Regions from separate parts of the Lysinibacillus sp. GJ-1 genome, predicted to be linked through region 1. Evidence: riboswitches for the same ligand, from Rfam matches in the RefSeq annotation. Region 1 holds a riboswitch; each other region holds the start of a gene.
What was found. Region 1 has a riboswitch for cobalamin ahead of cobT (nicotinate-nucleotide--dimethylbenzimidazole phosphoribosyltransferase). Riboswitches for the same ligand answer to the same signal wherever they lie in the genome.
Positions count from the first base shown of each region.

Region 2: another riboswitch for cobalamin. It lies ahead of LO754_RS12210 (ABC transporter substrate-binding protein); the one in region 1 lies ahead of cobT (nicotinate-nucleotide--dimethylbenzimidazole phosphoribosyltransferase).
Region 3: another riboswitch for cobalamin. It lies ahead of tnpA (IS200/IS605 family transposase); the one in region 1 lies ahead of cobT (nicotinate-nucleotide--dimethylbenzimidazole phosphoribosyltransferase).

Region 1 covers NZ_CP088912.1:1,163,661-1,166,943, forward strand. The annotation lists gene LO754_RS05345 (alpha/beta fold hydrolase) at 1-42, shown strand, start outside; gene miaA (tRNA (adenosine(37)-N6)-dimethylallyltransferase MiaA) at 29-913, shown strand; gene hfq (RNA chaperone Hfq) at 1,021-1,251, shown strand; gene LO754_RS05360 (rhodanese-like domain-containing protein) at 1,350-1,652, shown strand; cobalamin riboswitch at 1,766-1,940, shown strand; gene cobT (nicotinate-nucleotide--dimethylbenzimidazole phosphoribosyltransferase) at 2,051-3,106, shown strand.
Region 2 covers NZ_CP088912.1:2,528,828-2,532,110, reverse strand. The annotation lists partial or broken gene LO754_RS12215 (GTP-binding protein) at 1-1,307, opposite strand, end outside; cobalamin riboswitch at 1,486-1,671, shown strand; gene LO754_RS12210 (ABC transporter substrate-binding protein) at 1,835-2,830, shown strand; gene LO754_RS12205 (precorrin-3B methylase) at 2,880-3,283, shown strand, end outside.
Region 3 covers NZ_CP088912.1:1,969,585-1,972,867, reverse strand. The annotation lists gene metE (5-methyltetrahydropteroyltriglutamate--homocysteine S-methyltransferase) at 1-1,275, opposite strand, end outside; gene tnpA (IS200/IS605 family transposase) at 1,431-1,907, opposite strand; cobalamin riboswitch at 2,192-2,370, opposite strand; gene LO754_RS09260 (VOC family protein) at 2,596-2,958, shown strand; gene LO754_RS09255 (methyl-accepting chemotaxis protein) at 3,002-3,283, opposite strand, start outside.

The DNA of each region.
Region 1 (3,283 bases):
CAAGTTTTATTACGGTGGTTAGAAAAGTATGATAGAAAATAAAATACAGCAAGCAGAGGTCGTAGCAATTGTTGAGCCAACAGCTTCAGGTAAAACAGCACTAAGCATTGAACTAGCCAAAAAGTACAATGGTGAAATTATTAATGGCGATTCCATGCAAATTTATAAAGGTTTAGATATTGGTACAGCGAAAATTACTGAAGAAGAGATGGAAGGTGTGCCACATCACTTATTAAGCTTCAAAGAGCCAACGGAATCCTTTTCAGTAGCGGAATACCAAGCGTTAGTACGCTCTAAAATTAGTGAAATACAGGCGCGTGGTAAGCTACCGATTATTGTTGGAGGTTCTGGCCTATATGTACAAGCAGTCCTTTATGATTTTCAATTTACAGACGAGCAGGTTGATGACCTAGCACGTAAAGCTTATTATGAGGAGCTAGAAAAGTTAGGTCCAGAAGCTATGCATGCTAAGTTAGCAGCACTTGATCCGAAAACTGCTGAAACAATTCATCCAAACAATACAAGACGTGTGATTCGAGCGTTAGAAATGATTGAATTAAGTGGTGTTTCAAAGGCGTCAGAGGAACACAATCGTGGAGAAATCCCATTGTATCGCCACTTAATTATAGGACTTGGTCAAAATATGTCTCGCGAAGAACTTTATGAGCGCATTAATCTCCGAGTGGATGTCATGATGGATAAAGGGCTACTGCAAGAAGTGCAGGGACTATGGCAACAAAATATTCGAGGTGTACAGTCGATTCAAGCGATCGGTTATAAGGAATTGTATGATTACTTAGATGGTAGATGTACATTAGAAGAAGCAATCGAAAATTTAAAGCAAAATTCTCGACGTTATGCGAAAAGACAGTTGACTTATTTCCGCAATAAAATGGATATTCATTTTATTTGAAAAGACTAAAAACTTTAATAATTTCTAAAAATTACTAATTGATAAATTGGTAGAACATGCTACTATAGGAATGAAGAGGTAGAAAGAGAGTAGGGGAGGCGCATTCTATGAAATCAATCAATTTGCAAGATACGTTTTTGAACCATCTACGTAAAAACAGTGTTTTTGTAACTGTGTTTCTGTTAAACGGGTTCCAGTTAAAAGGAACTGTGAAATCCTATGATAACTTTACAGTATTATTAGTAGATGCTGAAAGTAAACAGCATCTCATTTACAAACACGCAATTTCTACATTCGTTCCAGCAAAGCAAGTCGAATTTTTAGAGGCAGAAGAATAAATAAAGTAAATAGAAACAGTTAGTGTTACATCACTAGCTGTTTTTTTTCGTTCACGCTATAATGTAATAGGAAATTGATATATTGGAGGATTTTATAGATGAAATCGATGGATACAACACAATTATTAGAACGATTAGATGCAAACGAAGACCTTTACATTATTGATGTGCGAGAAGACGATGAAGTAGCACAAGGTGTTATCCCTGGTGCGCAACATATTGCTCTTGGGACAATCCCTGAGCGCTTGGATGAATTAGATACGACTAAACCATATATTATCGTTTGTAAAGCAGGTGGACGTTCTGCAAATGCTTGTGCATACTTAGAAGCACAAGGCTTTGACGTAACAAACCTTGAAGGTGGCATGCTTGCTTATGATGGAGAATTAGAATTTAAATAAGAAGATATATCGAGGTATGTAACAGGTCAGTTTGTTAAGTACCTCGTTTTTTAGTGGACTAAAATGCGAGTATCAATATTGACACTAAAAACACTTTGTCGTAAATTTAAAGTAATTACATAAAAGCATTAGGTGCCCACTTTGGGAGAATAGGGAATAAAGTGAAAATCTTTAGCGGTCCCACCACTGTAAAACGGAGTTTTATAGAGAATACCACTAGCATAGCTGGGAAGGTTCTATAAAATGTTGAAATTGAGCCAGGAGACCTGCCTAATTGCTTCGGATGATATAGACGATGGAAAAGTCTGTAGTTTATTTGTTATGAGATAAACTACAGGTTTTTCCATTTTTTTATTTCAATCTTTATGTAATAGGCTATTTAAAAAGGAGAAATGAACATGCAATTATTACAACAAACACTTCAACAGATTCAACATGCTAATAACGAAATAATGGAAAAAGCAAGGGACTATATAGATTCTCTTAGCAAGCCACCAAGTAGCTTAGGAAAACTTGAATCACTGGCTATACAATTGGCTGGTATTACAGGAGAGCTCTATCCTAAAATTGATAACAAAGCAATTATTGTCTGTGCAGGCGATCACGGTGTGTGTGATGAAGACGTAACATCCAATCCGCAAGATGTAACATTTCTTCAAACATTAAATTTTCCAAAAGGGATAACAGGTGTTTGTGCTATTGCAAACATAACGAATGCCAAAATTGTAACAGTGGACGTAGGGGTAAAACAGGAAATTCCGCTCGATGCGGGTGTTATAATAAAAAAAATAAAATACGGGACGGATAACATGGCAAAGGGTCCAGCCATGACAAGGGAAGAAGCCATTCAATCAATTGAAGTAGGAATTGAAGTAGCAACGGCAGAAATAGCACAAGGAGTTAATGTACTGGGTACAGGTGAAATGGGGATTGGCAATACTACACCAAGTGCGGCTATCTTATCCGTACTGCATGCGTGTCACCCACAAGAAGTGACAGGATTCGGTGCAGGGGTTGGATCAGGAGGAATTGCGCATAAAGTTGAAGTCATTCAAAACGCCATTGCCTTAAACAAACCGAATCGTCATGATGCGATTGATGTACTTGCAAAAGTGGGTGGGTTAGAGATAGGTGCGATGGCTGGTGTAATTCTGGCGGCTGCTGCCAATCGTAAGCCCGTTGTAATTGATGGCTTTATTTCGACAGTCGCTGCTCTTATCGCTTATGAACTCGAACCGAAAGTACAAGATTATATTATTCCTTCCCATGCCTCTGAAGAACCGGGGGCAATAATAGCTGCTGAACTGTTAGGAGTGGAGCCGATGCTTCATATGAACATGCGATTGGGAGAGGGTTCTGGTGCAGCTTTAGCCTTTCCAATACTCGACGCAGCTTGCTCTATGGTGAGCAACATGGCGACATTAGCTGAGTCTGTCGGGCTGGTAGAGAAGTAATCATTTGTTAAGTGCCGATAGGGAAAAATCATAGTTAAACATTAGAGAGTAATCGTCTATAGCAAAAAGGAAGCTGGGGCAAAAGAGAAAAAGTGTTAGATTGAACCCAATCAATCTAACACTTTTCTGCTATGCCGTTGTTACCCGCTATCAACAACTAGGTGAACACTTCTAATT
Region 2 (3,283 bases), 1.4 Mb from region 1:
TTCGGCTCCATGAATAAGTGTACCTCGGCATAATGCTTGAGCGGTTCGAAATGTCCGTAGCCTGTTACAGTCGTTGCAATAGTTTCCATATACAAAATTTGAGGTTTATCAAAGGTAATAACAAGTGAAAAGCGATTTTTTAATACTTCAGCAAGTACTTCAAGTTGTATGACACCCATAATATGTACATGAATTTCTTGGGATTTTTCTTGCCAAACGACTCGTAACGATGGCTCCTCGGCTTCTAGTAAACGAAAAATCTGTAAAATTTCCTTTATATGCTGTTGCCCTTCATACAGTACTTTTGCTTGTAATGTAGGCACAAGTTCATAAGGTTTTGGGAGTAGTGTACTTCCTAAAATGTCTCCTATCTTCGCCATGCTAAGCCCTTTCACTGCAAAAATGTCTCCTGCTTGTACGGCTTGGGCTGTCTGAAAACGACGCCCATTATACAGCCTAATTTCAGTTATTTTTTCGGTAACATCGCCAAATGCAAAGTCATCACGAGTATGCAATGATCCTTGTAAAGCTTTTATAAAAGTTAAGCGTTGTGTGCCATCATGGCGAATTTTAAATACTTCCCCTTGAAAGGGTGCTTGATGGTCGAAGTGTGTCTCTGTCAGGAGAGGAAGCTGTGATACAAATTCCTTGATCCCAATATCTTTTAAAGCAGCACCAACAAAGCAGGGAAATGCTCGCTCTTCGTTAATCATCTTTTGTAATTGTGACAGGCACGTTGAGGCATCGAGTGTATCTGTTAAAAAGGCCTAGAGTAGTTGTTCATCGCGCTCGGCTAGCCACTCTGCAATATAGCTTTGTATAAAATCTTTGCGTAATGGGGCATCGATTAATAGGATGTTGTCGGAACAGTCTTTTTGTAATTGGTTCATCACCGCATTGATATCTGCCCCTTCGCGGTCGATTTTATTTATAAAGAAAAAGGTTGGTATATGGTATTGACGGAGCAATTGCCAAACCGTTTCTGTATGACCTTGTACACCCTCTACTGCACTGACAATAATGATGGCATAATCCATTACACGTATAGCACGCTCCATCTCAGGTGAAAAGTCTACATGCCCGGGTGTGTCAATCAGCGTATATGTATCATTTTCTATTTGCATCCGTCCTTGTTCCGCAAAAATGGTAATTCCTCGGGCTTGTTCAATTGCATGATTATCTAAAAATGTATCTTGATGATCGACTCTTCCACGAGATTGGATACTATTTGTGTGGAATAATAATTGCTCACAAAAAGTTGTTTTTCCTGCATCGACATGTGCGAGCACACCAATCGTTTTATACATAAAAATCCTCATTTCTAATGTAGTCTCTTCTCATTGTACCAGAATGATCGCTCAAACATTTCGTGACAAATAGTTCGCATTCGTGTTTAAATAGTGATAGTTTATTAACAAGTATCATTTATGGATTTTTTTGTGTGATTGAAATCAAAAATACCTTCTGCTAGTCTATTTTTATAACTAAAAACTGCTATATATTGGTGCAAATGGCTTTAGTCATTTGCTTAAAAGGGAAATCGGTGAAATTCCGATGCTGTCCCGCAACTGTAAATGGGGAGTTTATACAATAGTCACTGTAGTTGAACTATGGGAAGACGTATAAGCGATGAACCTAAGCCAGGATACCTGCCAATATGTATTATTTACTTAACACCACGAGGATGGTGATAGTGATTGTTTAAATACCCAATGTATTTATCACTATGACACCCTCTTGGAAACAAGGGGTTTTTTTTATGTGCTAGTAGCAAGGAAATCATTGATTTCTTCCTATACAAATCCAAATACATAACTAAAGGAGAAATGGAACCATGAACAAATGGAAAGGCATGTGGCTAGTTGTTGCCATTGCGATTATAAGCATTTTAGGCGCTTGTAGTGCGAAAGACAATTCGCAAAGTGCTGCACAAAGTGAGCATATCGAGCCTGCTCAAAGCGAGACGACAGAAGTAACCATTGACAATAATGGTACTACACAAGTTTATACAGAAGCACCTAAAAAGGCGATTAGTTTAAATCAGCATGTAACGGAAATTATGTTAGCTTTAGGCTTAGAAGATTCAATGGTTGGTACAGCCTATTTGGATGATAAAATTTATGAACCTTTACAAGCTGCCTACGAAAAAGTACCAGTAATAGCAGAGCAGTATCCAACAAAAGAACAAGTGATAGATAGTGAAGCCGATTTTTTATACGCTGGATGGAAAAGTGGCTTTAGTGAAAAGGGTGTTGGTACACCAGAAGAATTAGAGACACTTGGTATCCACACATATTTACATCAATCTTCAAGTATAACGAAACCAACATTAGATGATATTTTTATGGATATTCGCAATATCGCAAAAATTTTCCGTGTTGAAGATCGAGGAGAAGCATTAGTCGATCAAATGACAAAAGAAGTTGATGCAGTACGTGCAAAATTACCGCAAGGAGAAAAGGAGCTACGTGTGCTTGTCTATGATAGTGGAGATAAGGAAGTCTTTACTGCTGCTCAAAATTTTATGAATGAGCTTGTCACTGTCGCTGGCGGTAAAAACATTTTTGGTGAAGTTGAATCTGGATGGACAACTGTCTCAAAAGAAGAAACAGTAGAACGCAATCCGGAAGTAATTGTCGTGATTGATTACGGTTCTCAAAGTGCTGAAGACAAAATACATTTCCTGAAAAATGATCCTGCATTAAAGGAAACAGATGCTGTGCACAATGAGCGTTTTGTCATATTACCACTTTCAGCTGCTTCAGAAGGGGTTCGTGCGGCAGAGGCTATCAACATTTTGGCTAGAGGATTCTATCCGGAAAATTTTTAATAACTTCAGAGAGCTAGCTAGATGTTATCTTTTTTAAGGAGAATAAAAAATGAATGCATTTCGTTCAAATATACCAGAATGTACATTTGAAAAATTAAATATAGATGGTCAATTTACTCGTCTAGCAGTAAGTCCTGGTATTATCAATAAACATTATACACCCGCGCAATTTCAAAAAATTGCAGAAGTCGTAGGGGACAGTGGGGCCTTTAAATATTCAGCATCCTATAATCTATTGTTGTCTATCCCTACGCAAACAGTTCAAGACGTTATAAGTGAACTGCAAGAAGCGGGCTTATATATGACACCATCAGGCTCCATCGTTGCGTTCAAGGCTTGTGATTTTTGTGATGGAGAGAGGATGGAAGCGGCGGAGATAACAGAACAATTATACATTGAGTTGCAGGGACAAACGGTGCCTTCCAGACTGCGTCTAAATGTCAATGGCTGTGC
Region 3 (3,283 bases), 810 kb from region 1:
TGCCTGTTGCTGAATTCGTTGACGCGTTTTAAAATCACTTTGCCGTTCAAAATCCTGTGTTGACACTGTTTGTACTGCCCTGTGAACAGCCTGATTATTTCGAACAGGATGTTTTTTTAACGCTTCGATCGCCTTCATACTTTCGGAAATAGTGTAATTTGTTGCATGATTTTTTTCGTTTAAATACTTTGCTACCTCTGTTAGTTCCACTAATTTCTCATCTGCAAATGCAAGTGCATTTTTTAAGACTGGCTCTAATTTTGTTTCTAGTGCTGTGGAGATTGGCACATGCTGTAAGCTGCATGATGATTGAATCCATAGCTCCTCGGCACTGGTCAGTTGTTCAATTGCTCTAACTGTTGTACTAACCTCTGCTAAATTAGCGCGCCAAATATCTCGTCCATTAATAACGCCGGCTGCCAATACTTTATCCTGTGGAAAACCAAATTGACGTAGCGCCTCCATATTATGCGTATAGCCATGCACAAAATCTAAACCAATTCCTTTTACTGGTAGTTCGATAAGCATTTTATAAGCTGATAATGATTCAAAATAAGTTTGTAGCATGATGTTCGCCTCGGGGACAGTTGCTGCTAATTGTATATAGATTTCTTGCACTAGTTTAACCTCTGTCTCATCTAATGAGGTAACTAAGGCAGGCTCCTCCAATTGAATCCAATTAGCACCGGCTGTAACGAGTTCTTTGATAACCTGCGTATAAAGTGGTAATAGTGCTAAAATAAATGCAACTTGCGATACTTTATCGTAGCCTTTTGTTAGCTTACAAAAGGTATAGGGCCCAATCAGCGTTGGTTTGGCTGTAATACCAAATGCTTCTTTCACTTCAAGGAAATCCGCAAGAATTTTATTTTCTGTTAACTCCAGAGCTTGCCCTTCAAATTCTGGTACGATGTAATGATAGTTTGTATTAAACCACTTTGTCATTTCGCTGGCGACTGCATCCTGATTACCACGCGCGATTCCGTAATATGTTTGTAATTCCACTTTGCCTCCTTGCCAACCAAAGCGCTTGGGAACTAAGCCAAACATTACTGCTGTATCGAGCATTCTGTCATATAGTGTGAAATCCCCAACAGTCACAATATCTAAGCCAATACGGAGCTGCTTATCAATACGAGCAAGACGAATTTCCTTCATTTTTTGTAAAAAATCAATTTCTGTCAGCTCATTTCTCCAAAAGGCTTCTAATACTTTTTTCCATTCACGTTCTCCTCCTATATATGGGTAACCAATTGCTGTCGTTGAATACGTCATATCCTTCTCCCCTTTAATTAAAATAATCAGAACCACCAGTCTAACTGGTGGTTTGCTCTACGCGTGAAACGCTGGGGTACTGGCCCATGTCTAAAGACACACTGAAAGGTCCGCCAACCGCACTCCGTTTTCACGCTACCACTAAAGTGGTTTTATCATTTTCGCTTTTTTGCTTTTATTTCTTCTCCTGTAAATGGATCAATGAATTCTTTCATGCTCATTTGATCCTCAAGAATATCCTCTTGTAATTGATTTTTTATATATTCCTGAATGATTTTTCTGTTTCTTCCTACTGTATCTACATAATATCCGCGACACCAAAACTTCCTGTTTCCATATTTGTATTTCAGGTTCGCATGTCGGTCGAATATCATTAAACTACTTTTCCCTTTCAAATAACCCACAAACGATGAAACACTTAATTTTGGTGGAATACTTACCAACATATGAATATGATCAGGACAGGCTGTTGCTTCTATAATTTCTACTCCTTTTCTTTCACATAACTGGCGAAGAATTCTACCTACATCTACTTTAATTTGTCCATAAATAATCTGCCTTCTATATTTTGGCGCAAAGACGATGTGATACTTACAATTCCATGTTGTGTGTGCTAAACTTTTATTATCCATTTGGATCCCCTTTCGTACGAAGTCGGTTGACCAGACCTGAATTTATTGTACGGCTGGGGATTTTTCTTGTCCATAGCTAGAAGCTCTTTAGAACCCCTCGCATAGCAAGGGGTTTTCAAAAAATACAAAAAAACCATCTTCCTTTTCAGGAAAATGGTAGTCATTGTCAATACAATTTAGCTATGATGAAACGATACGATAAATGTTGATTATCGTATAAAGATTCGTTGTCGCACAGTGCCAATTGGGTCACATCTCACCACCTATTTCCACGTAGGTTATTTGGTGTGTACTAGATATTGGTAGGTCTCCTGGCTTCTCATCAACACGCCTCACAGCCTTCCCAGTCTCCCAGTGGCATTTGTGAATTGCTCCGATTTACAGTTGCGGGACAGCGTCGGATTTGCACCGACTTCCCTTTTAAGCCAAACTTTCATTTGGCACCAACTCTTACACAATATTTAATTATGTTGTTACTATAACACACATTTTTCTGAAAAGTATAACTTTTCTAAAATCAATTTATTGATTAAGTACTTATTTGCTGTCAAAATAAACGATACTTGTTATTAAGGAAATATTATTCTAATAAAAGATAGACTTATTATCATACTTTAGAAGGTATTCCAAGTAGTGAAGCGAAGTATATAGTTATACGTAAATATAAAGGAATTAAAGGAGGATTATGATGATTGTCGGTTTACATCACGTACAGCTTACCATTCCAAAAGATTGTGAGGAACAGGGGAAAGCGTTTTATTGCCATGTACTGGGGCTAAAAGAAATAGAGAAACCCACCTCCCTTCAAGGACGTGGGGGCTTTTGGTTACAAGTAGGAAATCAAGAAGTACATGTTGGGACAGAGGACGGGTTTGATAGATATACAACAAAAGCGCATATTGCCTATCAAGTTGACAACGTAGCGCATTGGAAGAACGTCTTATCCGAACACCAAATCGAAATAATTGATTGCGTGCCAATTCCACATGTTGAACGCTTTGAATTTCGAGACCCTTTCGGTAATCGAGTAGAGATGATGCAACCCATCTAAATGACAAAAGCAGCCAATATTGCAAAGTGGCTGCTTTTATTGTTTATAATTTAAAATGCTGTACTTCTTTGTTTAAACGTTCAGCCATCGAAGCGAGATCATCTGTATTTTTTGAAATTTCATCCATCGTTACGACTGTCTCGTCGATTGTTGCAGTCGTTTGCTCTACACCTGCTGCGGACTGTTCGGATATAGCAGCAATTTCATCAATAGAACGATTGATGTGCTCTGTTGTTGTTGAAATACCTTGTAAATTTTCTGTTATTCCTTGAATATTACTAAACATACTATTAACCGCAGAGGCTATTTGTTCAAAGGTTGTATT